DNA from 2 places in the Lelliottia amnigena genome. Region 1 is predicted to be linked to the other one. Evidence: predicted binding sites of a transcription regulator. Region 1 holds the regulator's gene; the other holds the start of a gene.
What was found. The regulator LexA, encoded in region 1, represses DNA repair genes until DNA is damaged. The targets are predictions, from matches to a motif close to TNCTGTATGTACATACAGNA.
Positions count from the first base shown of each region.

Region 2: the regulator LexA is predicted to act here: its motif matches at 5,251-5,270, upstream of metR (HTH-type transcriptional regulator MetR).

Region 1 is NZ_CP077236.1:2,128,496-2,144,600, reverse strand. Features, by position in the region: gene dusA (tRNA dihydrouridine(20/20a) synthase DusA) at 1-805, opposite strand, end outside; gene I6L74_RS10020 (conjugal transfer protein TraF) at 887-2,146, opposite strand; gene I6L74_RS10015 (cupin domain-containing protein) at 2,365-2,853, opposite strand; gene zur (zinc uptake transcriptional repressor Zur) at 2,970-3,485, shown strand; gene I6L74_RS10005 (CsbD family protein) at 3,570-3,779, opposite strand; gene dinF (MATE family efflux transporter DinF) at 3,925-5,244, opposite strand; gene lexA (transcriptional repressor LexA) at 5,311-5,919, opposite strand; gene I6L74_RS09990 (diacylglycerol kinase) at 6,029-6,397, opposite strand; gene plsB (glycerol-3-phosphate 1-O-acyltransferase PlsB) at 6,552-8,972, shown strand; gene ubiA (4-hydroxybenzoate octaprenyltransferase) at 9,234-10,103, opposite strand; gene ubiC (chorismate lyase) at 10,116-10,613, opposite strand; gene malM (maltose operon protein MalM) at 10,795-11,742, opposite strand; gene I6L74_RS09965 (maltoporin) at 11,858-13,195, opposite strand; gene malK (maltose/maltodextrin ABC transporter ATP-binding protein MalK) at 13,267-14,376, opposite strand; gene malE (maltose/maltodextrin ABC transporter substrate-binding protein MalE) at 14,748-15,938, shown strand.
Region 2 is NZ_CP077236.1:1,596,825-1,612,929, reverse strand. Features, by position in the region: gene recQ (ATP-dependent DNA helicase RecQ) at 1-156, shown strand, start outside; gene rhtC (threonine export protein RhtC) at 218-838, shown strand; gene rhtB (homoserine/homoserine lactone efflux protein) at 835-1,455, opposite strand; gene pldB (lysophospholipase L2) at 1,565-2,560, shown strand; gene yigL (sugar/pyridoxal phosphate phosphatase YigL) at 2,586-3,386, shown strand; gene I6L74_RS07555 (carboxylate/amino acid/amine transporter) at 3,479-4,378, shown strand; gene metR (HTH-type transcriptional regulator MetR) at 4,266-5,219, opposite strand; gene metE (5-methyltetrahydropteroyltriglutamate--homocysteine S-methyltransferase) at 5,455-7,716, shown strand; gene I6L74_RS07540 (PRD domain-containing protein) at 7,808-8,644, opposite strand; gene I6L74_RS07535 (glycoside hydrolase family 1 protein) at 8,668-10,131, opposite strand; gene I6L74_RS07530 (beta-glucoside-specific PTS transporter subunit IIABC) at 10,131-11,942, opposite strand; gene I6L74_RS07525 (dienelactone hydrolase family protein) at 12,122-12,928, opposite strand; gene udp (uridine phosphorylase) at 13,178-13,939, shown strand; gene rmuC (DNA recombination protein RmuC) at 14,078-15,535, shown strand; gene ubiE (bifunctional demethylmenaquinone methyltransferase/2-methoxy-6-polyprenyl-1,4-benzoquinol methylase UbiE) at 15,602-16,105, shown strand, end outside.

The DNA.
Region 1 (16,105 bases):
ACATCGCGCGGACCACGGCAACCGGATCGCTATCCGCACCGTCAACGCCGAAGATTTCGCGGTCGACCGTCGCCAGAATGCCCGGATTTTGGTACGCCTCGCGCCCGACCATCACGCCATCCATATGCTGCAAATGCGTTTTGGCCTCTTCGAGAGATTTGATGCCGCCGTTGATCGACATCGTCAGATGCGGAAAATCACGCTTGAGTTGATACACGCGCGGATAATCCAGCGGTGGGATCTCGCGGTTCTCTTTCGGGCTAAGGCCCGACAGCCAGGCTTTGCGCGCGTGGATGATAAACGTCTCACACTCGCCTTTCCCGGCGACGGTATCAATGAAATCACACAGGAATTCGTAGCTGTCCTGATCGTCGATGCCGATACGCGTTTTGACGGTAACAGGAATCGACACCACGTCGCGCATCGCTTTAATGCCGTCAGCCACCAGCTGTGCGTTGCCCATCAGACATGCGCCAAACATGCCGTTCTGCACGCGATCGGACGGACACCCCACATTGAGGTTAATTTCGTCGTAGCCACGCGCTTCTGCAAGCTTTGCGCATTCTGCCAGTGCGGCCGGATCGCTGCCGCCAAGCTGCAGCGCCACCGGATGCTCTTCTTCGCTATAGGCCAGATAGTCGCCCTTACCGTGAATGATCGCTCCGGTGGTGACCATTTCGGTGTACAGCAGCGTGTGGCGAGACAGCTGACGCAGGAAGTAGCGACAATGTCTGTCCGTCCAGTCGAGCATCGGCGCGATGGAGAAACGGTGTGCAGGGAAAGTGGACTTTAATTCTGACGACATGGCGAAGTTTTAGGCATCTGCTGGAAAAGGGGCGCTACTATAGCACAAAGAAAACCGGAGGCGCATGGCCTCCGGATCGCCTTAGAACGTCACGCTTAACTGCGCGCCCGCGCCCCAGGTTTCGTCTTCGCCATACAGGCCCATCAGATCCACATGGACGGTGTTGAACGGTGCAAAGCCGACACCGCCGGTGAACACGTTGCTATCGTTCCCCTTCACATCCGCACGATAACCGGCACGGACTGCCAGCCAGCTCAGCGGGGTGACTTCCGCACCTACGCCGACATACTGTGAGTTTTCTTCACTTTTGAAGCCTTTGGTTTCGGTGAGGTCGCCGTCAGCCGTTAAGGTCAGCAGATCGGTGTGCCACGCCACGCCTGCGGTCACCAACGGACGAATCTGGTAAGTATCTTTATAGTTCACCACTTCGCCCGTACGACCATTACGGATACGGATGTCTTTGGTATCAATATCACGAGACATTAGGTTCTGCCCGCTCAAGCCTACCGTCCAGTTTTCACCAAAATCAGCGGTCACACCGGCGTCCACGTTAAAGCCGGTATCATCCGTACGGTAACGGCTGCTGTTCCAGTCGTTACTGTCGTAGTCGTAAATGGAGGTGGTGTAGTTGTAGAGCCAGGTTTTCTGCAGTTTTGGTGTGATACCCACGGACACCGGGATATCCGCAATATCAAACTGGCGGGCAACCGCAACACCGTAGTCAGAGACAATGGCTGCTCGGCCAGATGCCGTGGAGTTGAGGTTTTTGGTAATTTGATCGGTGCCGTTTAATGCGGCGTCCAGCGCAACGCCACCCGCGACAATTTTGCTGTTCTGGATGCTGCGCAGATAATCAATATCTTGCTGATCGATAGAAGAGCTTACGCGAGCGTGCGCGTTGCCTTTCGCCACGAAGGCCACCGAGAGCACGTTATTAGGAATACTGACCGCAATACCCGCGCCCGCATTTGCACGCGCCGTTTTGCCTTTCAGACTACTGAGTTCATCAGCGAGATCTTTAGCCGCACCCTGGAACTGATTAACAGACCCTAATGGGTTAGCGATGATCTCTGCTGCCGTCAGGCTGTCCACGACATCACTGTAGCGGTCGACTTTGTCACTGATGTCGTCGATTTGATCCTGAAGATTATCTTTATCCGTAATTCTGGCGCCAACGGACGGTAAAATGACGGTAATGTCATCATCCGGTTTGGCTTTGGCCAACAGCGCTGGGTTGATTAATACCCCGCTGCCATAATTGCCCGCCGCCACGCCCGTACCACCCATTGCGTCGCTACGCGCTTCCGTCCAGGTATTGGCTGCTCCCGCCTGATTTGCCATCAGCAGAGAAACAGCGATGCTAACCACTGAAAATTTAAAAGTTTTTTTCACAGTATGCCCGTCTTATAGTGTTATTAAACAACCCCCGCTATTTACGCCCATACGGGAGCGAACTATTGCTGTGAATAAGAACCAAAAGACCTGCCATTTCCTTAAGTTAAATCACCCAACTGGCCTATTGTATTTGTGACGGCCCTCAATATTTATAGAAGAGGATATTATTTTCGCCCAGGTTTTCCGTCGTGGGGCCCAAAAAACTGCGGGGGATGGTCGACCCAGCGGTCTTCGCGTGTGGCGGCATACATCGGATTTAACGGGTAATAGATACGATTGTGTTTTTTGTTCGCTTCCCCTACCACCAGCAGCCGTACATCCTCGTCGGTGTTGTTGATAAAGGTGTGACACACGCCCGTCCCGGCAGGGAAACCGACGCTATCCCCTGGCTCCAGCTTCCACAAATAACCGTTGATCCACGCCTCCGGATGCCCCTCAATAACATGGATAAACTCTTCCTCGTCACTTTCTGCATGCGGATAGGACGTGCGACGCCCCGGCGGTAAACGCTCATGATGGATCCCAAGACGCCCCAGCCCCAGTTTGCGCGCCAACGGCGCACCAATCGCAAAGCGTTCGTCACTGTCCGGGTACGTTGAATCGTCAGCCCCCTCGACGTCACGCCAGTGTTGAATGCAGTCAGGTCTTTTCATTGTTTATCTCCCCATGTTGCGTTGCGTCAGGTATAGCACACCGCGTGGGATCTCGGCGTTTTTGACAGAACATGATAAAGTGAGGGTTTTCCGGCCGACTACTATTCGAGGTGCAAATGGATAAGACCACAACGCAGGAGCTGCTCGTGCAAGCTGAAAAGCTCTGTGCGCAACGCAATGTGCGCCTGACCCCGCAGCGCCTTGAAGTTTTGCGTTTGATGAGCCTGCAACAAAACGCGATCAGCGCCTACGATTTGCTTGATCTGCTGCGTGTTAACGAGCCGCAGGCTAAACCGCCTACGGTTTACCGGGCGCTTGATTTCCTGTTGGAACAAGGCTTTGTGCATAAAGTGGAATCAACAAATAGCTATGTGCTTTGCCATTTGTTCGATCAACCGACGCACACCTCTGCGATGTTCATCTGCGATCGATGTGGTGCAGTGAAGGAAAAAGCGGCGGAAGGGGTTGAAGACATTATGCATACGCTGGCAGCAAAAATGGGCTTCGCGCTACGTCATAATGTGATTGAAGCACATGGCCTGTGTTCAGCCTGTGTGGAAGTAGAAGCGTGTAGCCATCAGGATGCGTGTCAGCACGATCACTCCATTCATGTGAAAAAGAAGCCGCGCTAAAACGCAAAGCGGGCGGCCATTAAGCCGCCCTCAGGGATAGTACGTCCTTGTACTTTCGGGTAGAACTTTTCGCTACGGAATTGCCTACCAGCGATAATCGTGACGTTTTTCCCAGTCACCGACCTCTTTCTCGGCCTGATCTTTCTGGTAACCGTAACGTTCCTGAATTTTACCGACCAGCTGGTCACGCTTACCTTCAATGATGGTCATATCATCGTCAGTCAGCTTACCCCACTGCTCTTTCGCTTTACCTTTAAACTGTTTCCAGTTACCGCCGATTTCGTCTTTATTCATAATCATGTCCTCATCGTTCGGTTATCACGTAAATTTGTATCGTCCGTTACGTTCATTTCCTGCTGGACGTGATAATAATTGTAGACAAGGATTCGGCAGTCGTTTCGATATTCAGAATCTTTAACCATCTGGACAAAAGAAGCCGCTACGAGAACCAGCTGTTTTCGCGCCAGTGACGTCGCCAGATAACCCACAGCGAGAGGCCTCGCAGAGCAAGAAAGACAGCGAGTGCCAGCCACAAACCCTGGTTTCCCAGGTAGGGAACGGTAAGCAAGGTCAAACCGAAACCCGCCGCGGCTACCGCCATGCTATTGCGCATTTCTGCACCCCGTGTTGCGCCAATAAACATGCCATCCAGCAAATAGCACCAGACACCCACCACCGGTAACACCACTTGCCAGAAAATGTAGTGCCGTGCCAGCTCACGTAGTTCAGGTAATGACGTCAGTAGTGCGACGATATGCCCGCCAAAAAGAGCATAAATCAGCGCAAACATCAGCGCGACCAGCCCGGACTGGCGGCAGGCGGCTCGCCAGACCTCCTGTAATTTCCCGGCCTGTCGCGCACCGTAAGCCTGACCGGAGTGCGCTTCAACGGCATAGGCAAAACCATCCAGCGCGTAGGCGGTAAATGTCAGCAGCGTCATTAGCACCGCGTTGACCGCAACGATCTCAGGCCCAAGACGCGCGCCTAATACCGTCATCGCACCGAAGCATAGCTGGAGCAATAAAGAGCGCAACATGATGTCGCGGTTCAGCGCCAGCAGCTTGCGCATATTGCCCCGCCAGGCATTTTTCAGCATCGCGAGCGTGACGCCACGCATCACCAGCACGCGTTTCACCATCCATAAGCCGATAAAGAAGGTGGCATATTCCGCGATGACGGTTGCCAGTGCGGCGCCCTGCACATTCATATGCAAACCCATCACCAGCCACAGATCGAGAACGATATTCAGGATATTCCCCACCACCAGCAAAATGACCGGGGCACGAACATATTGCACGCCGAGCAACCAGCCAAGCAGCACGAGGTTAGCGAGCGATGCAGGGGCGCTGAGCCAGCGAATTTCCAGAAAACGGCGCGCCTGTTCCAGCACAGCCTCGCTGCCGCCGGCGATATGCAGCGCCAGATCGATGAGAGGCGCACGCACTACGACAATCAGCAGCCCGGCACCTAATGCCAGGATCAGCGGCTGAACCAGCGCCCGCCCAAGGCGAACGGGATCTTTCGCGCCAAAGGCCTGGGCTGTCAGTCCGGTTGTGCTCATGCGCAAAAACAGGAGCAGCATAAAGAGGAAGCTGGTCGCCATCGCGCCAATCGCGATGCCACCTAAATAAACAGGAGAATCCAGATGTCCAATAACGGCCGTATCCACCAGTCCAAGCAAAGGAACGGTGATATTGGAAAAAATCATTGGCAGCGCAAGACGCCATAATGCCTTGTCTGAAGTTGTCAGCAGCGACATAGGAAATTACCGGAAGCGAGATAGGACAGTCAGGCTGCGCGGATGGCGCAGCCTGTCAGAGAGAAATTACAGCCATTCACCGTTGCGGATAACGCCAACCGCCAGTCCTTCAATAGAGAAGGTTTGCTCGCGCAGATCCACCACAATTGGAGAAAACTCGCTGTTTTCAGGCAGAAGTTGCACAGTGTTGCCCTGTTTTTTCAGGCGCTTAACCGTCACTTCGTCGTCAATACGCGCAACCACAACCTGTCCGTTGCGCACATCCTGAGTTTTATGAACAGCCAACAGATCACCGTCAAGAATACCGATATCTTTCATTGACATACCGCTAACACGCAGTAAGAAATCTGCGCTCGGCTTGAACATACCCGGATCGACCTGATAGTGGCCTTCAATGTGCTGCTGTGCCAGCAACGGCTCACCCGCCGCAACGCGACCGATAAGAGGGATGCCCGTTTCTTCTTCCACCAGTAAGCGGATACCGCGTGACGCGCCCGAAACAATCTCAAGAACACCTTTACGTGCCAGCGCTTTAAGATGCTCTTCAGCGGCGTTTGGTGAACGGAAGCCCAGGCGCTGAGCGATTTCCGCACGCGTGGGTGGCATTCCCGTCTGGCTGATGTGATCCCTGATGAGATCAAACACCTCTTGCTGTCTGGCCGTTAACGCTTTCATTCCGCCCCCTGGGTGTATATACAGTTATGCTGTGAGTATATACAGTCAAAGGCGAATTTGGAATCAAAAACTGCACAAAAAACCAGAGACTTATTCGATTCCTGAAAGCTTATCGAAAATGTGACCAAAGGAGAGTGACCCAGGTAATGACAGCGATGATAATCGCCAGCAGTACAGCGGCAGAGCCCATGTCTTTCGCACGACCAGAAAGCTCGTGGAAATCAGAACCAATACGGTCAACAACGGCTTCGATAGCACTGTTGAGAATTTCCACTATCATCACCAAAAGCACGGAGCTGATGAGAAGTACACGGGTGATAGCATCGACATCAAGGAAGCACGCAATAATCACGGCAATAATGGCGGCAACGCCTTCTTGCCGGAAGGCGGCTTCATTTATCCATGCTGCGCGGAAACCTTTCCATGAATATCCGGCTGCTTTGATGATTCGGGTAAACCCAGTGGTATTATTGGCCATTAAAAGAACCTTTTATTAGATTTGACGTCAGTAACAAGGGCTGCAGCGGGTTTCGCAGCAGCCTGAAGTATGACGGGTAACAACAGAAATCTTGCGCGCTTTCTGTTATCCTTGCGCCGCAATTGCATTATTAACCAGAGGCTTTACATCGTTTATGTCCGGCTGGCCACGAATTTACTACAAATTACTTAATTTACCATTAAGCGTACTGGTAAAAAGTAAGTCTATCCCGGCGGAACCTGCGCTGGAATTAGGGCTCGATACCTCGCGTCCTATTATGTACGTTTTGCCTTATAACTCGAAGGCAGACTTACTGACGCTGCGCGCCCAATGTCTGGCGCACGATTTACCGGATCCTTTGGAACCCCTGGAAATCGACGGCACTCTCCTTCCTCGCTATGTGTTTATCCACGGCGGGCCGCGCGTGTTTACCTATTACACGCCGAAAGAAGAGTCGATCAAACTGTTCCACGACTATCTTGATCTGCACCGCAGTAACCCCGATCTGGATGTCCAGATGGTGCCAGTGTCGATCATGTTTGGTCGTCGTCCAGGGCGTCAAAAAGGCGACGAGAATCCACCATTGCGCATGCTTAACGGCGTGCAAAAATTCTTTGCCGTGTCATGGTTGGGCCGCGATAGTTTTGTTCGTTTCTCGCCGTCTGTGTCGTTACGACGCATGGCGGATGAGCATGGCACCGATAAAATCATTGCCCAAAAACTGGCACGCGTTGCACGTATGCACTTCGCCCGTCAGCGTTTAGCGGCTGTGGGGCCACGATTGCCTGCGCGTCAGGATCTGTTCAACAAACTGCTGGCGTCCAAAGCGATTGCCCGCGCAGTTGAAGACGAAGCGCGAAGCAAGAAAATCTCTCATGAGAAAGCGCAGCAAAACGCTATCGCACTGATGGAAGAGATTGCGGCGAACTTCTCTTACGAGATGATCCGACTGTCTGACCGTATTCTGAGCTTCACCTGGAACCGTCTGTACCAAGGGATTAACGTTCATAACGCCGAGCGTGTGCGCCAGTTGGCCCACGACGGTCATGAGATTGTCTACGTGCCCTGCCACCGCAGCCACATGGATTATCTGCTGCTCTCCTACGTGCTCTATCATCAGGGGCTGGTTCCGCCGCATATTGCTGCGGGGATCAACCTGAATTTCTGGCCAGCAGGTCCGATTTTCCGCCGTTTGGGCGCATTCTTTATTCGTCGTACCTTTAAGGGCAACAAGCTCTATTCAACGGTGTTCCGCGAATATCTGGGCGAACTGTTCAGCCGTGGCTATTCCGTCGAATACTTTGTTGAAGGGGGTCGCTCCCGCACCGGTCGTCTGCTCGACCCGAAAACCGGGACGCTCTCGATGACCATTCAGGCCATGCTGCGCGGCGGCACACGTCCAATTACGCTGGTACCGATTTATATTGGTTACGAACACGTAATGGAAGTGGGCACGTACGCTAAAGAGCTACGCGGCGCGACAAAAGAAAAAGAGAGCTTACCGCAGATGCTGCGTGGTCTGAGCAAGCTGCGTAATCTCGGTCAGGGCTACGTAAACTTTGGCGAACCGATGCCGCTGATGACGTATCTGAACCAGCATGTGCCGGAATGGCGAGAATCTATCGATCCGATCGAAGCCATTCGCCCGGCGTGGTTGACGCCTACGGTAAACAATATCGCTGCCGATTTGATGGTGCGTATTAACAACGCGGGCGCGGCTAACGCCATGAACCTGTGCTGTACCGCGCTGCTGGCCTCTCGTCAGCGCTCACTGACACGCGAACAGCTGACCGAACAGCTCGATTGTTATCTCGACATGATGCGTCATGTTCCGTACTCAACGGACTCAACCGTGCCGTCTGTGACGGCGGGTCAATTGATCGACCATGCGCTGCAAATGAACAAGTTCGAGGTCGAGAAGGACACGATTGGTGACATCATCATTCTGCCGCGCGAGCAGGCGGTGTTGATGACGTACTATCGCAACAATATCGCGCATATGCTGATGCTACCGTCGTTGATGGCTGCCATCATCACTCAGCACCGTCGTATTTCCCGTCAGGAGATACTGCGTCATGTTGAAGTGCTTTACCCGATGTTGAAAGCGGAGTTGTTCCTGCGCTGGAGCAAAGACGAGCTGGCAGCAGAGCTGGATAAACTGACCGAAGAGATGCTCCGTCAGGGGCTGATCGCGGTGAAAGGCGATGAGCTTCATATCAATCCGTCACGTTCTCGCACGCTTCAACTGCTGGCCGCAGGCGCGCGTGAGACGCTGCAACGCTACGCCATCACCTTCTGGCTGCTGAGCGCCAACCCGTCCATTAACCGTGGAACGCTGGAAAAAGAGAGCCGCACCCTAGCTCAGCGTTTGTCTGTGCTGCACGGCATCAACGCACCTGAATTCTTCGATAAAGCGGTGTTTAGCTCACTGGTGCTGACGCTGCGTGACGAAGGCTATATCAGCGATACCGGAGATGCCGAGCCTGGCGAAACCATGAAGGTTTACCAGATGCTGGCGGAACTGATTACGTCTGATGTGCGTTTGACGATTGAGAGCGCAACGCAGGACGAGTAAAACGGCTTGTGCGAGCCGCATTAGTGCGGAGACTAAAACGGCAACCTGATGGTTGCCGTTTTGCTTTTGAACTCATGTGGTCTGGTGCCCTTATCCCAGCCCTCTCCCACGGGGAGAGGCGGCAAACATTAAAAACGGTAACCAACGGTGTTGCCGTTTTACGTTTACCTTGTGTGGTCTGGGGCCCTTATCCCGGTCCTCTCCCATGGGGAGAGGCGGCGAGCATCAAAAACGGCAACCAACGGTGTTGCCGTTTTGCTTCTAAGACCAGTAACTCATCACCAGACCTAAAAACAGCACCAGGCCAACGTAGTTATTATTCAGGAAGGCTTTAAAGCAGGCTTCACGATCGCGCTTTGCGATCAGCTTTTGCTGATACGCAAACAACAATCCCGCCACCAGTACCGACCAGTAAAACTCCCAGTTCAGCCCGTTCAGACGACCAATGACGACCATTAGCGCCAGCACGGCGACCTGCAATATTCCAATAATCAGCTTGTCGTGACGGCCGAATAAAATCGCCGTCGATTTGATGCCGATTTTCAGGTCATCATCACGGTCAACCATCGCGTACTGAGTGTCGTAGGCCACCGCCCACAGGATATTGGCGAGAAACATCAGCCAGCAGCTCAGCGGCACGGACTCACTGACGGCAGCAAACGCCATTGGAATCGACCAGCCAAACGCTGCCCCAAGCACCACCTGTGGCAAATGGGTATAGCGTTTCATGAACGGATACACCCATGCCAACGCCAGCGCTGCCACCGAGAGCAAAATCGTCATGGTATTAAGCGTGAGCACCAGCAGGAAAGAGAGTGCAACCAGCACCACAAACAGCGTCCGTGCCTCTTTTTCAGAAACCTGACCGCTGGGCAGTGGGCGATTGGCCGTGCGTTTAACGTGTCCGTCAAACTTGCGATCGGCATAATCATTCACCACGCAGCCCGCAGCCCGCATCAACCACACGCCCGCCACAAATACCGCCAGGATCCATAGCGGTGGCAAACCGGGAGCCGCGACCCACAGTGCCCAAAGCGTTGGCCATAGCAGCAGCAAGGCTCCGATCGGTTTATCCGTTCGCATCAGACGGTGAAAAGCCAGCAGCTTGTCCTGCGTCAGACTCCACTCCATTTTAATATCCTCTTAGTACAACGGCGATGCGGGCAAAAACAGCTCCGTCAGCATTAACGGTTTGCCGCTTAAGCGAAGGCGGGAACGGCGTCCCCACAGATCGGCATCGCGCCCTATTTCAATAAAATCACGGGTGAGCTCGGACGACGTAAAAAGGTAGCGTCCCAGCGGGGTTTTACCCAATTGTTGCAGCGCCAGTTCCGGGCCAGAAAGCGTAGATTCCGGAACGACAGTGCGCCCGGCAAGCCAGGGTTCGCCGTCCGCGCACAGCAGAATTTCACGCAGCCAGTAGCGTTCTTCTTTTGGCAACAACGGGAGCTCACTGGAGACCTTATCAGCGGACACAAATCCTTCCTGAATCAGCGTCACGGTGACGTTTTTCCCGTGTTGCTCAAAACGTTTCGTCATGGAATCTTCCAGCAGCAACCAGTCGAGTTGCTCAGAGCTCAGCGCGGGTATTTGGTCAAAATAGCGCAGCGCACGCAGTTGCGTTAGCGCAGGGTGTGACATGCCAGACTCTCCGATACATAACGTATGGCTATTGTATCGCAGAAATGCAGGTTGGGGGCGTTCAAACGTGGATTAGCGATCATTATCGCAACAGTGATGCAACAGCATAAACAGCGCCAAAAAAAGTGCGCCCACTCAGGCGCACTAAACTACTGACAAAATCAGCACTGTGGGGAGACGGTCACCCCTTGCCTTTTACACTGCTGATAAAGGTGGAACGGGCAGTGGTTGAACCTAAACGCTCAGCTTCATCAAGCAGCTTCAGCGCTTTGTCGACATCGCCGCTGTCAACGGCCTGTTTGATGGCTTTGTTGAAGTACGTTTCGGTATCGTTCAGTACCGGTGCGGATTTTTTCACCGGCGCGGGTGCCGGAGCAGCGACGGCTGGAGCAGGAGCCGCATAAGCTGGTGCAGGCGCTGCGGTATTGCCAACAGTAACAGGCCCGGTAGATGAAGAACCAAAGAGCGGGCCGACCAGAACGCTTGAGGCACTGTTGGTAGACACTTTCAATTTCACGACGCCGTCAGTGGTATGACGAGCAATAGGATCTGGGATATCCGGTACAGCGTTACCGATACCTTTGGCATAGGCTTTGGCTGGATCCAGCAGCGTTGTTGTCTGCTGGAGATCTTTGTCAGTCGTGAAGACCAGCACATAGATCTTCTGCTGGCCCAACGCTGGCGTAAGGCGCATCACACCGCCAAGACGGTCGGCGCTCATCACACCGGGTTCTTGATAGGTAAAGTATTCGCTTGGGAAGAAGGCAGATGGCGTCAGATTCTGATCGAGAATCAACACATTCGGTGCGAAGACGCTGGTTTGTTTGTTCACTTCACTGGAGAGTGTCAGGGTCAGCTCACCAATATTTGCAGGCACGCTGTAGGCCGCTACAGGGCCGCTGATACCTGGGACATTCAGAGTTTGACCGCCGGTCGAAAGCTGAGTCGTTTGCGTTTTAGATTGATCGACTGGCGTCCAGACAAGTTGCTGCAATGCTGCCGCAGGAATAGCCGGAGCCGTCGTCGTATTCTGTGGAACGAAATTCACATTTGCGAGTGTGATGGCCGGCGCACTGGCCAATAACCCCGCTGACAAGCAAAGGGCTACAAGATTTTTCTTCATTTTCATTGTTATCACCTCATAAAGCGCAGGTTCAGCGGTAGCCAGGCAATAGCGCGCCGTCCCTAAGGGATAGAGGGGCTTTCGCCCCTCTGTTTGATCAGTCCGTCAAATTACGACGTTATTACCACCAGATTTCCATCTGAGCACCGAAGGACCACTCATCGTTGTCGCCACGGCTAAAGCTGTTCAGAGAAGTGTCGCTGTAAGCAACGCCTGGGGTATAACCCGCTTTGCTGTTATTACCGGTTGGCGCATAGCCCCATTTTTCATCCCACTTGGCATAGGTCGCGAATACACGAATTGCCGGGCGAGACCAGATGCTGTCGCCAGCCTGCCATTGTTGCGCCAGGGTAATTTTGTATTGGTTGTTGGTATCGCCAGTCTCCTGAGACTTAACGTTGTCATAGCCAACTTCCAGCAAGGTACTCATGATTGGCGTCCATTTGAACATTGGACGCACGCCCACTGTCCACCACTTAGTACCGTTATTGCTGTCCAGATTGATGTCTTGATACATACCGACATACATCAGATCCCAGCTGTCGCCTAAGGAGATCGCACCGTGGTCCAGAACACGCCACAGGTGGCCATTATTGTTCATCGCATAGTTGATATCATCGGAGGTCCCGATGCTTGAACCTTGCGACAGGCCTTTACCTTGTGAGGTCATAGAATCAGTCGCATATTGCAGGACAAACTTGTTGAAGCCTTTTAACATGCTTTGAGTGTGCTCTGCGGTGAACATCCAGCCATCTTTTGATGCACCGTCAACCAGATAATAGCCATCACGTTCATTTGCACGGCCATAATCGGCACCCAGTTCCAGCGTGCCACCTGGGTTAATTTCCATCTGTGCTAAACGAACGTCGAAAACGTCATTCGCTGTGCGCGTGGTGTAGTCATAAATGCTGTTGCTGGAGAAAGAAGAAGAACCGCCCGCTTCTGAAGAACGCGTCGCAGCCAGAGACAGTTTACCGAAACCGACGTCGATGTTTTCCAGACCTGCACCAGGACCAGAGATATCCCAGTAGTAGAAGTCGATCATGTGAACGTCATGACGTTGATAGAAACGCTTACCGGCCCAAATGGTTGAACCTGGCAGCCAATCAATCAGGTTTTTACCCTGCACGTTCGCTTCACGGAATGCCGGGTCAGTCGCTTCCCAGTCATTCTGTTGTGCAACGGAATACGCTACGTTGGTATCGAAATAGAAGCTTTTATCACCTTCTTTCCAGACTTCCTGGCCCAATTTAATCTCGGCATAAGTTTCACATTCGTTACCGAGACGATATTTACTTTGGGCACCCGTTGCCTGGAAACATTGCTGCTCACCACCACTCCCGGTCCAGCCAATGCCAGAACGAGCATAACCTTTAAAGTCGACAGCACCGGCCTGGGCAGACAAGATGCCTGCCGCAATGGCGAGAGCCAGAGGAACTTTGCGCAGAGTAATCATTATTCTATCTCCTGAGATCATTGCTTTTCTTTGAACACTTCACCTGACGGTTTCGTGCCTTTTATTGGGATTGCTTAAACGCCAGGCTCTTTGTGCAACCGACGACATGCGGTGCCATCCTCACGGAACAGATGGCAACGCTCTGGCGGCAAGCCGATAGCGAATGTGGCACCCTCTTCTACCAACACCACGTCATTCTGGCGGTACACCAGGTTCTGACGGATGGCGGGGATCTGGATATGAATCTGTGTTTCATGACCAAGCTGTTCGACGACCTGAACTTCACCTTCCAGCGTCACATCGGCTATCTGACTCGGCAGTAAATGTTCAGGACGGATACCCAGGGACATATTCGCCCCGACCTGTACGTTGGCGCTGTCCACTGGCAGCCAAATCTGCTGGCGGTTAGGCAGTTCCACCTGTACCTGTTCAATAGCTGTCGCGGTCACTTTTACCGGCAGGAAATTCATCTTTGGCGAGCCAATAAAGCCCGCAACAAAACGGTCGGCCGGGTAGTGATACAGCTCTAAAGGTTTGCCCACCTGTGCGACGCGGCCTGCGTCCAGCACCACAATTTTGTCGGCGAGCGTCATCGCTTCAACCTGATCGTGGGTGACGTAAATCATCGTGCGGCCAAGACGTTTGTGCAGACGGGAGATTTCAATACGCATCTGAACGCGCAGGGCGGCGTCCAGGTTAGAAAGCGGTTCATCAAGCAAAAACACGCGCGGTTCTGCCACCAGCGTACGACCAATCGCCACGCGCTGACGCTGCCCACCGGACAGGGCTTTCGGTTTGCGCTCCAGCAAATGCGCCAGCTGCAGCACTTCGGCCACCTGATTCACACGCTGATTGATAACGTCTTTTTTAGCTCCGGCCAGCTTCAGACCAAAGGACATGTTCTCGGCAACGGAGAGATGGGGATAAAGCGCATAGGACTGGAACACCATGCCCACGCCGCGTTCTGCGGGCGGAATGTCATTCATGCGAGTCTCACCAATAAACAGATCGCCACTGGTGATAGTTTCAAGTCCGGCAATCATACGCAGCAGAGTTGATTTACCGCAGCCCGATGGACCGACAAACACCACGAACTCACCTTCGTGGATGTCCAGATCGATGTCTTTCGACACCACTACGTCGCCCCAGGCTTTCGTTACATTCCGCAGCTGTACGCTCGCCATGCCCTTCTCCCTTCGTTACAACCTGTCACCGACAGAAACATTCAAGATGGGCTGAATATGGGGCATCCATTACTGTTGTGAATCCTCCACCCCCTCGTTTTTTTGTGGGGGAGGAGGCGGGAGGATGAGACGGACGGTTCTGCCCCCGCATCAGGCGGGCTAAGGCTAATTTCGTGATGCACGCGACAAAAATCAGCGGGTTTTTATGTGCGCCATGACTCATAACTTAAATCTATGCAACACAGATCACACAAAGAGGGGGTGGGGCGTAGGGCTAAGGAGGATGGAAAGAGGATGTCAAATAAGGAGACTGAGTCACGTTGAACGACCTCAGTGTATCCACGAGCACATCACCCAAAAGGATGGCAGATATGAAGATCAATACTGGCGCACGCGTTTTCGCCTTGTCCGCCCTGGCAGCAATGATGATTTCCGCACCGGCGCTCGCCAAAATTGAAGAAGGTAAACTGGTTATCTGGATTAACGGCGACAAAGGCTACAACGGCCTGGCCGAAGTGGGTAAAAAATTCGAAAAAGACACCGGCATTAAAGTGACCGTTGAACACCCGGATAAACTGGAAGAGAAATTCCCGCAGGTTGCCGCGACCGGCGACGGTCCAGACATTATCTTCTGGGCGCATGACCGTTTTGGCGGCTACGCGCAATCTGGCCTGCTGGCTGAAGTCTCCCCAGATAAAGCGTTCCAGGACAAACTGTTCCCCTTCACCTGGGACGCAGTGCGTTATAACGGCAAGCTGATCGCGTATCCGGTCGCCGTGGAAGCACTCTCGCTGATTTATAACAAAGACCTCGTACCGAACCCGCCAAAAACCTGGGAAGAGATCCCGGCTCTGGATAAAGAGCTCAAGGCGAAAGGTAAGAGCGCGCTGATGTTCAACCTGCAAGAACCGTACTTCACCTGGCCGCTGATTGCTGCTGACGGCGGATATGCGTTCAAGTTTGAAAACGGCAAATACGACGTGAAAGACGTGGGCGTGGACAGCGCTGGCGCGAAAGCCGGTCTGACCTTCCTGGTAGACCTTATCAAAAACAAACACATGAACGCGGATACTGATTATTCCATCGCAGAAGCGGCGTTCAACAAAGGCGAAACCGCGATGACCATCAACGGTCCGTGGGCTTGGTCTAACATCGATAAGAGCAAAATCAACTACGGCGTCACGCTGCTGCCTACCTTTAAAGGCAAGCCGTCTAAACCGTTCGTTGGCGTGCTGAGCGCGGGTATCAACGCCGCCAGCCCGAACAAAGAGCTGGCAAAAGAGTTCCTCGAAAACTACCTGCTGACCGATCAGGGTCTGGATGTGGTGAACAAGGATAAACCGCTGGGCGCCGTCGCACTGAAATCCTTCCAGGATACGCTGGCGAAAGATCCTCGCATTGCCGCCACCATGGATAACGCCCAGAAAGGCGAAATCATGCCAAACATCCCGCAAATGGCGGCGTTCTGGTATGCCACACGTACTGCTGTGATCAACGCGGCAAGCGGTCGTCAGACAGTGGATGCTGCGCTGAAAGACGCTCAGGGTCGTATTACGAAGTAATGCTTTTACCCCTTATTTCTCAGGGAATAAGGTTTATTGAATACGTTGTTTACGCAACATCATTCGCGTTGCATCGAGGCGGCAAGGATGCAAATCCCCGGGAGCTTACAACAGTAAGTGACCGGGGTGCGCGTCCGCAGCCAACAAAGAGGCAGCGTGAAGGATAA
Region 2 (16,105 bases), 530 kb from region 1:
AACGATGCGACGCTTATCGAAATGGCCGAGCAGATGCCGCTCAGCGCCAGCGAAATGCTCAGCGTTAACGGTGTCGGCACGCGCAAACTCGAGCGCTTTGGTAAAGAGTTTATGGCGTTGATTCGTTCGCATGCTGATGGCGATGATGAGGAGTAGTCAGACCGGCGAAAAAGTGCCAGGATGATTGCTCTGTGAATTATTTCCCCGCGAGTTAACTATGTTAATGCTATTTCTCACCGTGGCGTTGGTGCATATCGTTGCGCTGATGAGCCCTGGCCCAGACTTTTTCTTTGTATCCCAGACCGCCGTCAGCCGCTCCCGCAAAGAGGCGATGATGGGTGTGCTCGGCATTACCATGGGCGTCATGGTATGGGCAGCTGTCGCGCTGCTTGGCCTGAATTTGATCCTCGCGAAAATGGCCTGGCTGCATAACATCATTATGGTCGGCGGCGGATTGTATCTGTGTTGGATGGGTTATCAGATGCTGCGCGGGGCGCTGAAGAAAGAAGAAAAAGTGGCGGGTGAACCTCATATCGAACTGGCAACGGGTGGCCGCAGCTTTGTGAAAGGTCTGCTGACCAATCTGGCGAACCCAAAAGCGATTATCTATTTTGGCTCCGTGTTCTCCCTGTTTGTCGGTGATGACGTGGGCGCAGGCGCGCGCTGGGGGATTTTCCTGCTGATCGTGGTGGAAACGTTCGCCTGGTTTACGGTGGTGGCAAGCCTGTTTGCGCTCCCGTCAATGCGCCGTGGCTATCAGCGCCTGGCGAAATGGATCGACGGTTTTGCCGGCGCACTGTTCGCCGGCTTTGGCATTCATCTCATCCTCTCTCGCTAAGCATGGCGCGCTGACGCAAGCAGCGCGCCAATCAGCATAAACAGCGATCCAAAGATTTTATTCAGGGCCTTCATCTGTTTAGGCCCTTTAATCCATCCCGCAATTCGCTGCGCCAGCGTCGCGTAGCCAATCATCACGATGATATCGACAATAATGGTCGTCGCGCCAAGCACGATGTACTGCATCACCTGTGGCTGATGCGGGACGATAAACTGCGGGAACAGCGCGGCCAGAAAGACGATGCTTTTCGGGTTGGTCAGATTGACGAACACGGCGCGTTTGAACAGTCGCCCACGGCTTTGCGTGTGCGCCAGTGTGTTCAGGTCAATTGAGCCCGCCGCGCGCCACTGCTGGATGCCCAGCCAAATCAGATACGCCGCGCCCGCCCATTTCAGCACTTCAAAGGCCAGAATAGATCGCGAGAAGAGCGTGCCCAAACCGATGCCAACCAGCACGATGTGGATCCCCAGCCCCGTTTGCAAACCGGCGATAGACGCCGCCGCACCGCGATAACCGTGGCTAATGGAGGTGGTCATGGTATTGATCGCGCCAGAACCCGGTGAAAGGCTCAGGATAATGGATGTCAGCAGGTAAGCGAACCACCACTCGAAGGTCATTTGAAACTCCCGAATCGTCTATTTTTATGCCACAATACGCTATTGTCAGCGCATTTTGTGATGCGTCACGAAAAAACGATATTCCATGGCTTACAGGGGTGGAAACCCAATGTTTCAGCAGAAAAAGGACTGGGAAACACGCGAGAACGCATTTGCTGCTTTCTCCATGGGGCCGCTGACCGATTTCTGGCGTCAGCGCGATGAAGCCGAGATCATGGGCGTGGACAATGTCCCGGTTCGCTTTGTGCGTTTTCGGGATAGCAAAAACGATCGCGTGATCGTCGTGTGCCCCGGTCGTATTGAAAGCTACGTTAAATACGCTGAATTGGCTTACGACTTGTTCCATCTTGGTTTTGATGTCTTCATTATTGACCATCGTGGGCAAGGGCGTTCCGGGCGTTTACTGTCGGACACGCATCGTGGCCACGTTGATCATTTCAGTGATTATGTCGACGATCTCGCCGCATTCTGGCAGCAGGAGGTGCAGCCAGGCCCGTGGCGTAAACGTTATATTCTTGCGCACTCTATGGGGGGCGCGATCGCCACGCTGTTTTTACAGCGCTATCCCCAGCATCAGTGCGACGCCATTGCGCTCACTGCGCCCATGTTTGGCATCGTCATGCGTTTTCCGGACTGGATGGTGCGCCATATTCTCGACTGGGCTGAGGGCCATCAGCGCATTCGCGAAGGCTATGCTATCGGAACCGGACGCTGGCGCGCGTTGCCCTTTGCGATTAACGTGCTGACACACAGTCGGCAACGTTATCGCCGAAATCTGCGTTTCTATGCCGATGAACCGCGTTTGCGCGTGGGCGGCCCAACGTATCACTGGGTGCGTGAAGGTATTCTCGCGGGTGAGTCTGCTCTGGCAGGCGTGGGTGACGATAATACGCCGACATTATTGATTCAGGCAGAAGAGGAGCGTGTGGTGGATAACCGCATGCATGAACGCTTTTGCGAATTGCGCGCTGCGGCGGGTCACCCTTGCGAAGGGGGAAAACCGCTGGTCATAAACGGTGCGTTCCATGAGATCCTTTTTGAAAAGGACGCCATGCGCTCAGTCGCGCTAAACGCCATTGTTGAATTTTTCGACAGGCATAACTGATTTTCTATTGAGGTTAAATTCTCCTATGTACCAGGTTGTTGCATCTGACTTAGATGGCACGTTACTTTCCCCCGATCACACCTTATCGCCGTACGCGAAAGAGACCTTAAAACTCCTGACCGCGCGTGGCGTGAATTTTGTCTTCGCGACGGGTCGCCACCATGTTGACGTCGGGCAAATCCGCGATGGCCTGGAGATTAAGGCGTACATGATCACCTCCAACGGTGCGCGCGTGCACGACACTGATGGCAATCTTATTTTCACTCACGATCTGGATCGCGATATCGCGGCCGATCTGTTCGGCGTCGTGCATGACAACCCGAAGATCGTCACTAACGTCTATCGCAACGACGACTGGTTTATGAACCGTCACCGCCCGGATGAGATGCGTTTCTTCAAAGAAGCGGTATTTAACTACACGCTGTATGAGCCCGCTTTACTGGAGCCGGAAGGGATCAGCAAAGTGTTCTTCACCTGCGATACCCACGAAGAGCTGCTGCCGCTGGAGCAGGCGATTAACGCGCGCTGGGGCGATCGCGTGAACGTCAGCTTCTCCACGCTGACCTGTCTCGAAGTGATGGCGGGCGGCGTGTCGAAAGGCCACGCCCTGGAAGCGGTTGCCAAACGCATGGGCTTTGAGCTGAAAGATTGCATCGCCTTTGGCGACGGCATGAATGACGCAGAAATGCTCTCCATGGCGGGCAAAGGCTGCATCATGGAAAACGCGCACCAGCGTTTGAAAGATCTGCACCCAGAGCTGGAAGTGATCGGCACCAACGGCGATAACGCCGTGCCGAATTATCTGCGTAAGCTGTTTCTTGAGTAATTGCCCTAACGTCTCGACTGATTAATTAACGCTCAGTTGTCAACTGAAGAGTCCGCTACAATGCCTGTCCTTCTTCCTGAGAGACAAGCATTGTGGCGCTACTCATTATCACCACTATTCTGTGGGCCTTCTCGTTCAGCCTGATCGGTGAATATCTCGCCGGGCATGTCGATAGCTATTTCTCCGTGCTGATGCGCGTGGGGCTGGCGGCGCTGGTGTTCCTGCCCTTTCTGCGTCTGCGCGGACAAACGTTCAAAACCATTCTGCTGTATATGCTGGTGGGCGCGATGCAGCTCGGCGTCATGTATCTGTTCAGCTTCCGCGCGTATGTCTATCTGTCGGTCTCAGAATTCCTGCTGTTCACCGTGCTGACGCCACTCTATATCACGCTAATTTACGACCTGCTGAGCAAACGGCGTTTACGCTGGGGCTACGTGCTAAGCGCGCTGCTGGCGGTGGCGGGCGCGGCGATTATTCGCTACGACAAAGTGAGCGATCACTTCTGGACCGGGCTGATGTTCGTTCAGCTCGCTAACATCAGCTTTGCGATGGGCATGGTTGGCTACAAACGCCTGATGGAAACCCGTCCAATGCCGCAGCACAATGCCTTTGCATGGTTCTACATGGGGGCGTTTATCGTCGCCGTCGTGGCGTGGTTTATGCTGGGTAATCCGCAGAAATTGCCGACGACCACGGTGCAGTGGAGCGTGTTGATTTGGCTGGGCGTTGTGGCGTCAGGGCTGGGCTACTTTATGTGGAACTACGGCGCTACGCAGGTAGACGCCGGAACGTTGGGCATTATGAACAACGTTCATGTGCCCGCTGGCCTGCTGGTGAACCTGGCCATCTGGCAGGAACAACCGCACTGGCCGAGCTTTATCATTGGGGGAGCGGTGATCCTGGCTTCACTGTGGGTGCATCGCCATTGGGTCGCTCCGCGCTCCGAACAAACGGCAAATGGTCGCAAGCGTGATTCCGCGCTGAACGAATAAAGGCTTCCGTGACCGGCTGACGCTGCTCGCCATCGCGCACGGCGGAGTACAGCCGGCTCCACAATCCCTCGCCCAGGGTTTTGGTGACCACCAGACCCTGGCGCTCAAAACTCTCTACCACCCAGTGCGGCAGCGCTGCGATACCCATCCTGGCTGCCACCATCTGAATCAACAGCAGCGTGTTATCGACGCTTTTCAGGTTCGGGCTGATGCCCGCTGGTTGCAGGAAATGCCGCCAGATATCCAGACGACTGCGCTGCACCGGATAAATCAGCAGCGTTTCGGTCGCCAAATCTTCCGGCGTGATACGCGTTTTCACTGCCAGCGGATGATCCGGAGCCAGCACCAGACGCACTTCATAATCAAACATCGGCGAGTAGTGCAGCCCGCTGCGCGGCAGAATATCGGACGTCATCACCAGATCCAGTTCGCCCTGCTGAAGCGACGGCTGCGGGTCAAACGTCATACCCGATTTAAAGTCCATCTCCACCTGCGGCCAGTGCTGGCGGAAATTCTCTAGCGCGGGCGTCAGCCACTGAATACAGCTGTGACACTCAATGGCGATGCGCAATTTCGTTTGCTGCGGTTCATTGCAAGACTGTAGCGCGGTGGCGATCTGCGGCAATACCTGATTGGCAAGCTGGAGCAAAATTTCACCCTGCGGCGTAAAGCGCAGCGGCTGGCTCTTACGCACGAACAGACGAAAGCCAAGGCGTTGTTCCAGATCGCTGAACTGGTGTGACAGTGCGGATTGCGTCTGATGCAGCGTGGCCGCCGCCGCCGCGAGCGACCCGCAATTCCGCAACGCTTGTAGCGTTTTCAGGTGTTTTATCTCGATCATGAAAGTCCTTCACTTCGCCATGAGTATTTTGCGCTTGAGGAATATACAGTAACCGCCAATTATGGATGTGTAAACATCTGGACGTCCAAATCCTTCGTCTTTTAAATTTATGGTGCGTTGGCTGCGTTTACTCACCCCGGTCACTTACTCATGTAAGCTCCCGGGGATGAGCAAACTAGCCGCCTTCCCTAAATTCAAAATCCATCGGATTTATAAACATTTAGAGGAATGACACATGACTGTAATCAACCACACTCTCGGTTTCCCTCGCGTTGGTTTGCGCCGCGAACTGAAAAAAGCACAAGAAAGTTACTGGGCGGGTCACTCCACCCGCGAAGAGCTGTTGGCTGTTGGCCGCGAGCTGCGCGCTCGTCACTGGGATCAGCAAAAACAGGCAGGCATTGATCTGCTGCCGGTGGGCGATTTCGCCTGGTACGACCATGTTCTGACTACCAGCCTGCTGCTTGGCAACGTGCCGGCTCGTCATCAGAACAAAGATGGATCGGAGGATATCGACACCCTGTACCGCCTGGGCCGTGGCCGTGCGCCAACCGGCGAGCCAGCGGCGGCGGCAGAAATGACCAAATGGTTTAACACCAACTATCACTATATGGTTCCTGAGTTCGTGAAAGGTCAGCAGTTCAAACTGACCTGGACACAGCTTCTGGATGAGGTGGACGAAGCGCTGGCGCTGGGCCACAACATTAAGCCGGTTTTGCTCGGGCCGGTGACGTATCTGTGGCTGGGTAAAGTGAAAGGCGAGCAGTTTGACCGCCTGAGCCTGTTAAACGACATTTTGCCGGTATACCAACAGGTGCTGGCTGAACTGGCAAAACGCGGCGTTGAGTGGGTACAAATCGATGAGCCTGCGCTGGTGCTAGAGCTGCCGCAGGCGTGGCTGGAAGCGTTTAAACCGGCTTACGACACGCTGGCGGGCCAGACCAAACTGCTGCTGACCACCTATTTTGAAGGCGTCACGCCGAATCTCGACACCATCACCGCGCTGCCAGTGCAGGGTCTGCATGTGGATCTGGTTCACGGCAAAGATGATGTGGCTGAACTTAACAAACGCCTGCCGTCCGACTGGCTGCTGTCTGCGGGCCTGGTGAACGGGCGTAACGTCTGGCGCGCCGATCTGACCGAGAAATACGCACAGATTAAGGACATCGTCGGCAAACGTGATTTGTGGGTTGCCTCTTCGTGCTCCTTGCTGCACAGCCCAATCGATCTGAGCGTCGAAACGCGACTGGATGCGGAGATCAAAAGCTGGTTCGCCTTCGCACTGCAAAAATGTGAAGAGCTGGCCCTGCTGCGTGATGCGCTGAACAGCGGCGACACCGCGAAGCTGGTCGAGTGGAGCGCGCCGATTCAGGCGCGTCGTCATTCGACTCGGGTGCATAACGCGGCGGTGGAAAAACGTCTGGCGGCAATCACCGCGAAAGACAGCCAGCGTGAAAACGCCTACGCAGTGCGTGCCGAAGCGCAGCGTGCGCGCTTCAACCTGCCCGCGTGGCCGACCACCACGATCGGTTCTTTCCCGCAGACCACTGAAATCCGCAGCCTGCGTCTGGAATTCAAAAAAGGCAATCTCGACGCCAACCACTACCGCACCGGCATTGCGGAACACATCAAGCAGGCGATTGTTGAGCAGGAGCGTTTGGGGCTGGACGTGCTGGTGCATGGCGAAGCCGAGCGTAATGACATGGTGGAATACTTTGGTGAGCACCTGGATGGTTTTGTGTTTACCCAAAACGGCTGGGTGCAGAGCTACGGCTCCCGCTGTGTGAAACCGCCGGTCGTGATTGGTGACGTCAGCCGTCCAGAAGCGATTACCGTTGAGTGGGCAAAGTACGCGCAATCCCTGACGGACAAACCGGTGAAAGGCATGTTGACCGGTCCGGTGACCATTCTTTGCTGGTCATTCCCGCGTGAAGATGTGACCCGTGAAACCATCGCCAGACAGATTGCCCTGGCGCTGCGTGACGAAGTGGCGGATCTCGAAGCCGCAGGCATCGGCATTATCCAGATTGACGAACCGGCTCTGCGCGAAGGCTTGCCGCTGCGTCGTAGCGACTGGGATGCTTACCTGCAATGGGGCGTGGAGGTTTTCCGTATCAGCGCCGCCGTGGCAAAGAACGATACGCAGATCCACACCCATATGTGTTACTGCGAATTTAACGACATCATGGCGTCTATTGCGGCGCTGGATGCCGACGTGATCACCATCGAAACCTCGCGTTCAGACATGGAACTGCTGGAGTCGTTCGAAGAGTTCGACTATCCGAACGAAATCGGCCCGGGCGTGTACGACATTCACTCCCCGAATGTGCCAAGCGTGGAATGGATCGAGGCCTTGCTGGCAAAAGCCGCTCAGCGTATTCCGGCTGAGCGCCTGTGGGTGAACCCGGACTGCGGCCTGAAAACCCGTGGCTGGCCGGAAACCCGCGCCGCGCTGGCGAATATGGTACAAGCCGCGCAGAATCTGCGTCAGGGTTAATGGCCTGAATAGCCCTCTTCGGTTTGGGGAGAGGGTAAGGTGAGGGGAACAGGCGACTGAAAAGTCGCTTTGTTCATCTCAAACGCCAGCCCTAAGCATGGCCTTCCATTAACCGGCTAATATGAATGCTCAGCCACGTCAGCTCGTCTTTTGGCAGCGTGAGTTGATATTTTTCCTGCACATAATCGCGGATCACCCATGCTACGGTCATGGCATCCGGGCGATGACGCATTAACTCCTGGTAAAAATCGTCGGTCTCGCTGACCACAATTTTCCCGGTTAAAACCCGCTCGGCAAAGTAGCGCAGATGGGTAATAAATCGCATGTAGTTCACCGACTGCGTATCAATGGCTTTGCTCAATTTATACCGCACAATCTCGGCGATACGATTGACCAGCTCAACCTGCAGATGCGCCGAACTGTCGTCGGTCTGGCCGCTGGCGTTAATCAGATGAAAGGCGATGTTCACCGCTTCATCTTCCGGCAGGTCAACGCCAAACTGCGCGTTCACGCTTGCCCGCGCCTGCATCCCGACGCTGTATTCTTGCGGGTAGTAGCGCTTCACTTCCCAGCTCAGCTTATTGAGGATCACCTGCCCGCTGCGGCTGCGTTCTACCGCAAAGTGCAGATGCTCGGCGAGGGTGAAAAGCAGCACCGAGTTGAGTTTGTCGCCGCAAACGCTGCGCGCCAGCGTCAAAATCTCGTGGCTTATTTCAAAGAATGCCGCAGGAATGGTGTCCGTGAGCGATAAAAAGTGACGGGACTTAAGATCGCTCAGCGGCAGGAAGACTTTCTCCACCTGCGTCAGGTCGATTTGGCTCCCCGCTTTCGCGCCAAAGCCAATCCCTTTGCCAAACAAAATCATCTCCCGCTGATCGTTGTCGACCAGCAGCATGCTGTTATTGAGCGATTTTTTTATCGTAATCACGGTTATTCCTGCGGCCTGGCCGTTTAGCGCATGTCAGCGCCATTGCTGGCGATCACTTTCTGATACCACTCAAAAGAGTCTTTTTTCAGGCGCTTTAAGGTGCCGTTGCCTTCGTCATCCTGATCGACATAGATAAAGCCATAGCGCTTGGACATCTGCGACGTGCCTGCGCTAATAATGTCGATGCATCCCCAGGTGGTGAATCCCATCACATCCACCCCTTCATTGATAGCCGCCAAAGTTTGCTCAAAATGGGCGCGGAAGTAGTCGATACGATAGCTGTCGTGAATCTTGCCATTCTCGACGATATCCTTCGCGCCCAGCCCGTTTTCAACGATAAACAGCGGCTTTTGGTAACGGTCGTAGAGTTCGAGCAGGGAAATTTTTAGCCCAACCGGGTCGATTTGCCACCCCCATTCCGACGCAGGCAGATACGGGTTTTTTACCCCAAGAATGGTGTTGCCTGGGATGCGTTCAACGTCCGGCTGCGTCGATTCGGTCAGTGACATGTAGTAACTGAACGAGACGAAATCGACGGTGTTTTCTTTTAAAATGCGCTGATCGTCGGCCTGCATGTCAATTTGAATGTCGCGGCTCGCCAGATCGCGCAGGATCAGCGGCGGGTATTCCCCGAACACCTGCACATCCGCATAGAAATAGTTTTCGAGATTCTTTTTCAGCGTCGCTTCAACGTCTTCCGGGCGGCAGCTGTGCGGATAGGTGGTGAGTTTGGTGAGCATACAGCCCACCTGGCTGCCGGGAATTTTGGCGTGGCAGTCACGCGTCACCAGCGCCGAGGCGACAAACTGATGATGCAGCCCTTGATAAATATCCTGTTGCGCTTTGCCCGGCGCACATTTCTCTTCGCGGATACCGGCGGTGGTAAACGGGTGGCGGTGGATGCTGTCGATTTCGTTAAACGTGAGCCAGTAGCGCACCAGATCTTTATAGCGGTCGAAACAGACATTACTGAATCGCACAAACGCGTCCAGCACGTTGCGGTGTACCCAGCCGTTATATCGCTCGCTGAGCGCCAGCGGCATCTCGTAATGGGACAGCGTCACCAGCGGCTCGATGTTATGGCGACGCAGTTCGCGGAACATCTCTTCGTAAAATTGCAGGCCTGCTTCATTCGGTGCAGCGTCTTCACCATCTGGGAAAATACGCGACCAGGCGATGGACACACGCAGGACTTTAAAGCCCATTTCGGCGAACAGCGCGATATCGTCTTTATAGTGGTGATAGAAATCGATGCCGCGACGTTTTGGGTAAAGTTTGTCGTTTTTGCCTTCAAACGCATCCTGAATATTTTCATCCGTCAGCGCCATATGGCCATCATAATCTTTCAGCGACAGATTGGGTTTCCAGGTGATGGCATCCGCCACCGACGGCCCTTTGCCATCAACGTTCCACGCGCCTTCGGCCTGATTAGCGGCAATTGCGCCGCCCCATAAAAAACCTTGCGGGAACGGGAGGGATTTATCCATTACACGGACTCCTTTAGCGTCATGATGATGTGAGGATTTGGATTTTTGTCGTCGTAGCTATGTGGCGTGAGCGAGAAACGTTCGCCGTTCGTCACCACCATTATCACCACCGGATCGAGACCTGCTGCGGTGAGGGTATCAAGAGAAAATTCAATCAGCGTTTCGCCGCTTTTCACGTGCTGGCCTTCCTGAACCTTGGGGGAAAACCCTTCGCCTTGCAGCTTGATGGTGTCGATTCCGATGTGGAAAATCAGTTCTACACCCGCGTCGGTGAGAAGACTCAGCGCGTGGCCGCTTTCAAACACGTTAACGATGGTGCCGTCCGCCGGGGCACGCAGCACGCCTTGAGAGGGGACAATCGCGATGCCGTCACCCATGATTTTGCGGGAGAAAACATCGTCGTTCACGTTTTCCAGCGGAATGATTTGCCCTTCAATCGGACGCGTGAACGTCAGTTCGTCGGTTTGCTCAGTGACTTTATCGCGCCACAGCAGCAGGGCACTGATAAACGCGATGGCGAATGACAGACCCGCTCCGGCAAACGCCCAGAGGATGTTGAGCGGGTTATCTGGCGAGACGAACATGGAGATACTGGCAAGGCCAGGACCCACAATCGCAAAGGCTTCAACCGCCATCCAGCCGATAAAAGCGCCGCCCACGATGCTGCCGAGGATCACGCTGTAGAGCGCTTTTTTATTCAGCAGCGTGACGCCGTAAAGCGCGGGTTCAGTAATGCCAAACAGCGCGGAAATGCCCGCTGAAAACGCGGTCGATTTCAGCACCTTGTCTTTGCTTTTAAGCGCAATCGCCAGGCATGCGCCAGATTCAGCAATGTTGTGCGCCAGCGATGCGGGGAGATACAGCAGTTCGCGGCCAAACTGGCTCATGGATGCCACGGCATAGGGCAGCATCGGTTTGTGCATTCCGGCCGCGACCATAAACGGCAGCGCGGCGGCGAGCAATCCTGTTGCCACAAAACCGAGTTTCCCGTAAAGCCACAGAATGACCGTCGCCAGGCCTGCGCCCAGTTCATAGCCCAAAGGCCCTAAAATCAGCAGCGTGACGGGAACCGTGGCCAGCAACGACAGCATCGGTGAAAGGAAAATACGCAGCGCGCCGGGTGAGTAACGATTAAAAAACTTTTCCGTCTGCGCATAAAACAGCACGCATAGAATAGCCGGGAAGACCTGTGAGGCGTAGGCCACGTTGCGCAGATCGAACGACATGAATTCCGCGCCATCGGCCAGCTGTTTGGTCATCGCCGGTAACACCATAACCGCAACGGCTGAGACGGCAACCAGCACGTTGACCTTGAGCTTTGTCGCGGTCGTGATAGCGACAAGGATCGGCAGGAAATAGAGTGGGGCAGAGCCGATATTATCCAGCACTTTGTAAGTGGAGCTGTCGCGGCTGAGCCAGCCCACGACATCCAGCAACAGCAGCAGTGATTTCAGTACACCGCCGCCGGCAATCGCGGGGACCAAAGGCTGGAAAACACTAATCACAAAATCGACGATTTGCGCCCAACGGTTGGGTTTATTGGCGTGTGGCTGGGTATTGCCCTGCGGCGTGCCGACCAGAGACCGCACCGCTTCGTAAACCTGAACCACTTCATGCCCGATAATCACCTGGCACTGCACGTTGACGCGCACGCCCAGCACACCGTCAATTTTCGCCAGCGCGGTTTCATTCACTTTACCGTTGTCGTACAGGCTCAACCGCAAGCGGGTAGAGCAATGCTCGATATGTTCGATATTCTCAGCGCCACCCACATGGGCGATGACGTCCAGTGCTGTCTGCAAATGATTCATGTCTGGCCCCTGTCTCCAGAGCAAAAAAAAAGACCTGAAGCCCATTTCCCCCGGGGAGGAGAAATGGGCTTCAGGTCTTGCCTACGGATCGTAGTTACACGCCTGTGCTTTTTATATCGGTCAAAAGCTGTTTCAAAGTCAATCAACCGTTGTGCTTCGTACGTTAAATTGTGAGCGGCTTAACCCTTTTTCGCGCCATACTGCCGGAACCACGCCAGCATTCGCTGCCAGCCGTCTTTGGCCGATTCTTCGTGATAGCTTGGGCGATAATCGGCGTTAAACGCATGGCCCGCCTCCGGATAAACCACGATTTCTGCTTTGGCATTCGCGGCACGCAGCGCCTGCCGCATCGTCTCGACGCTCTCCAGCGAAATGCCCGTATCTTCGCCACCGTAAAGCCCAAGAACGGGCGCATTGAGATCGACCGCGATATCCACCGGATGCTTAGGTGAATTCAGCGTTTTCTCGCCAACCAGCTTGCCATACCAGGCCACGGCGGCTTTCAGTTGCGGATTGTGTGCGGCATAAAGCCAGGTGATGCGTCCGCCCCAGCAGAAGCCCGTGACCATTAGCCGATGCGCATCGCCGCCGTTACGCGCCGCCCAACTGGCGACATGATCGAGATCGGCCAGCACCTGCGCATCGGGTACTTTGCTAACCAGATTGCTGAACAGCGTGGGGATATCGCTGTATTCATTGGGGTCGCCCTGGCGGAAGTACAGCTCCGGCGCGACGGCCAGATACCCCTCCAGCGCCAGGCGGCGGCAGACGTCCCGAATATGTTCGTGAACGCCAAAAATCTCCTGAACCACAATGACGATCGGCAAAGGCCCGTCCACGCCCTTTGGACGCGCGTGATAAGCGGGCATGTTTTCACCCTGGGAAGGGATCGAGGTTTCGCCTGCCGTGATAGCGTCTTCAGACGTTGAAACGATGGTTGACGCGAGAGGGGCGGCGGCAGGTGCAAAATTCGTTTTTTGAGTCATGGTATTCTCCGTACCCGTTGGTGCAAATAAATATAGACCTCAAGTTAACAATTCACAGTGCCCGAAACGGGCTATCTTTTGTGCAGTAGTAAACGATATAACTTGTTAGTGTGATGAGTGTCACTATTTTATGGTAATTAACTGCAATCATTTTCATTCGTGGTGAGGTCTGTCACGAAAATGTGCCCGGGGCTTCTGTAAAGTACCGTTTTACTTCTTCTGACAACCCGACCCACAGAGGAGTCACCTATGTCTAAGTCTGATGTTTTTCATCTCGGCCTCACTAAAAACGATTTACAAGGGGCTACGCTGGCTATCGTCCCTGGCGATCCTGAGCGTGTGGAAAAGATCGCCGCGCTGATGGATAAGCCGGTTAAGCTGGCTGCGCATCGCGAATTCACCACCTGGCGTGCAGAGCTGGATGGCAAAGCCGTTATCGTGTGTTCGACCGGTATCGGTGGTCCGTCTACCTCTATCGCTGTTGAAGAGCTGGCACAGCTGGGCATTCGTACTTTCCTGCGTATCGGGACAACTGGCGCTATTCAGCCGCATATCAACGTCGGCGACGTGCTGGTGACCACTGCATCTGTGCGTCTTGACGGTGCAAGCCTGCACTTTGCGCCAATGGAATATCCGGCTGTGGCAGATTTTGAATGTACCACTGCGCTGGTTGAAGCTGCGAAATCCGTGGGCGCAACGACTCACATCGGCGTGACTGCCTCTTCTGACACCTTCTACCCAGGCCAGGAGCGTTATGACACCTTCTCCGGTCGCGTGGTGAACCGCTTTAAAGGTTCGATGGAAGAGTGGCAGTCCATGGGCGTAATGAACTATGAAATGGAATCTGCAACGCTGCTAACCATGTGCGCAAGCCAGGGTCTGCGTGCCGGTATGGTGGCGGGCGTCATCGTTAACCGCACCCAGCAAGAAATTCCAAACGCAGAAACCATGAAGAAAACCGAAAGCCACGCGGTGAAAATCGTGGTTGAAGCGGCTCGCCGCCTGATCTAGTTTCCCCTTTCAGATAAAAGGCCGACGCGTTCGGCCTTTTCTTTTTGCGTAGCGCCTCGCAGGAAACCCCTTTCAAACTGGACGTTTATACAGCACAATTCTATTTTGTGCGGGTAATGGTTTGATGCAGGGGGTGTTGTGGATATCTCAGTCCTAATTTATGCAGTCATTGCGCTGGTGGGCGCGGGTGTGGGCTGGCTGATGTCCAGCTACCAGCATGCGCAACATAAAGCCGATCAGCTGGCCGATCGTGAAGAGATGGTGGCTGAGCTCAGTGCTGCAAAACAACAGCTTACGCAGAGCGCACACTGGCGCGAAGAGTGCGAATTGCTCAACAACGAGCTGCGTAATCTGCGTGATATCAATACCTCTTTAGAAGCCGATCTGCGCGAAGTCACGACCCGTCTGGAATCCACCCAGCTGCATGCCGAAGACAAAATCCGTCAGATGATCAACAGCGAGCAGCGCCTGAGCGAGCAGTTTGAAAATCTGGCTAACCGTATCTTTGAGCAGAGCAACCGCCGCGTTGATGAGCAGAATCGTCAGAGCCTGAACGGTTTGCTGACCCCCCTTCGTGAACAACTGGATGGTTTTCGTCGTCAGGTGCAGGACAGCTTTGGCCAGGAGTCACGTGAACGCCACACGCTGGCGCATGAAATTCGTAATCTCCAGCAGCTGAATGCGCAGATGGCGCAAGAGGCGGTCAACCTGACGCGTGCGCTCAAGGGCGACAATAAAACGCAGGGGAACTGGGGCGAAGTAGTGCTCACCCGCGTGCTGGAAGCCTCTGGTCTGCGCGAGGGGTATGAATACGAAACGCAGGTCAGCATTGAAACCGACACCCGATCGCGGATGCAGCCCGATGTCATCGTGCGCCTGCCGCAGGGCAAAGACGTGGTGATTGACGCCAAAATGACGCTGGTAGCCTATGAGCGCTACTTCAATGCCGAAGATGATTTCACCCGCGAATCCGCACTCCAGGAGCACATCGCCTCGGTACGAAATCACATTCGCCTGTTGGGGCGAAAAGATTATCAACAGTTGCCAGGGCTGCGCTCGCTGGATTATGTGCTGATGTTTATTCCGGTCGAACCGGCATTTTTGCTGGCATTGGACAGACAACCAGAACTTATTACCGAAGCGTTGAAAAACAATATTATGCTGGTCAGCCCAACCACGCTGCTGGTGGCGCTGCGCACCATCGCAAACCTGTGGCGGTACGAGCATCAAAGCCGTAACGCGCAGCAAATTGCCGATCGCGCCAGCAAGCTGTACGACAAAATGCGCCTGTTTGTGGACGACATGACATCTGTTGGGCAAAGCCTGGACAGGGCACAGGATAATTACCGCCAGGCGATGAAAAAACTCTCGTCGGGTCGAGGAAATCTGCTTTCACAAGCTGAGGCATTTCGCAGTCTGGGCGTTGAGGTCAAGCGCGAGATTAATCCGGAATTGGCCGAACAGGCCACGGCTCAGGATGAAGAATATCGCCTTCGTGACGGGGTGAATGAGCAAAATACAGACAATCAAGACAATGATTTAGCCGCACAAGCGTCGTCCGAAACGCAGGCAAACCGATTCTTTCAGGGTGGTTGAATCGTAGGGCAAACGCGCCCAATCTGTTACACTTCACGAACATTTGACGGATTAGCAGGCACTGAGATGGTTGACGATTCACAAGATACTACACACTTTGGCTTTCAGACTGTCGCCAAAGCGCAGAAAGCTGACATGGTTGCCCACGTATTCCATTCCGTGGCGGCAAAGTACGATGTCATGAATGACCTGATGTCATTCGGAATTCATCGCTTGTGGAAGCGCTTCACTATCGACTGTAGCGGCGTTCGTCGTGGTCAAACCGTGCTGGATCTGGCGGGTGGTACGGGTGATTTAACCGCGAAATTCTCCCGTATGGTTGGCGATACCGGCCGCGTGGTGCTGGCAGATATCAATGACTCCATGCTGAAAATGGGGCGTGAAAAGCTGCGTAATATTGGCGTTGTCGGCAACGTTGAATATGTTCAGGCCAATGCCGAAGCCCTGCCATTCCCGGATAACACGTTTGACTGCATCACTATCTCTTTTGGTCTGCGTAACGTCACCGATAAAGAAAAAGCGCTGCGTTCTATGTATCGCGTGCTTAAGCCAGGTGGCCGTTTGTTGGTG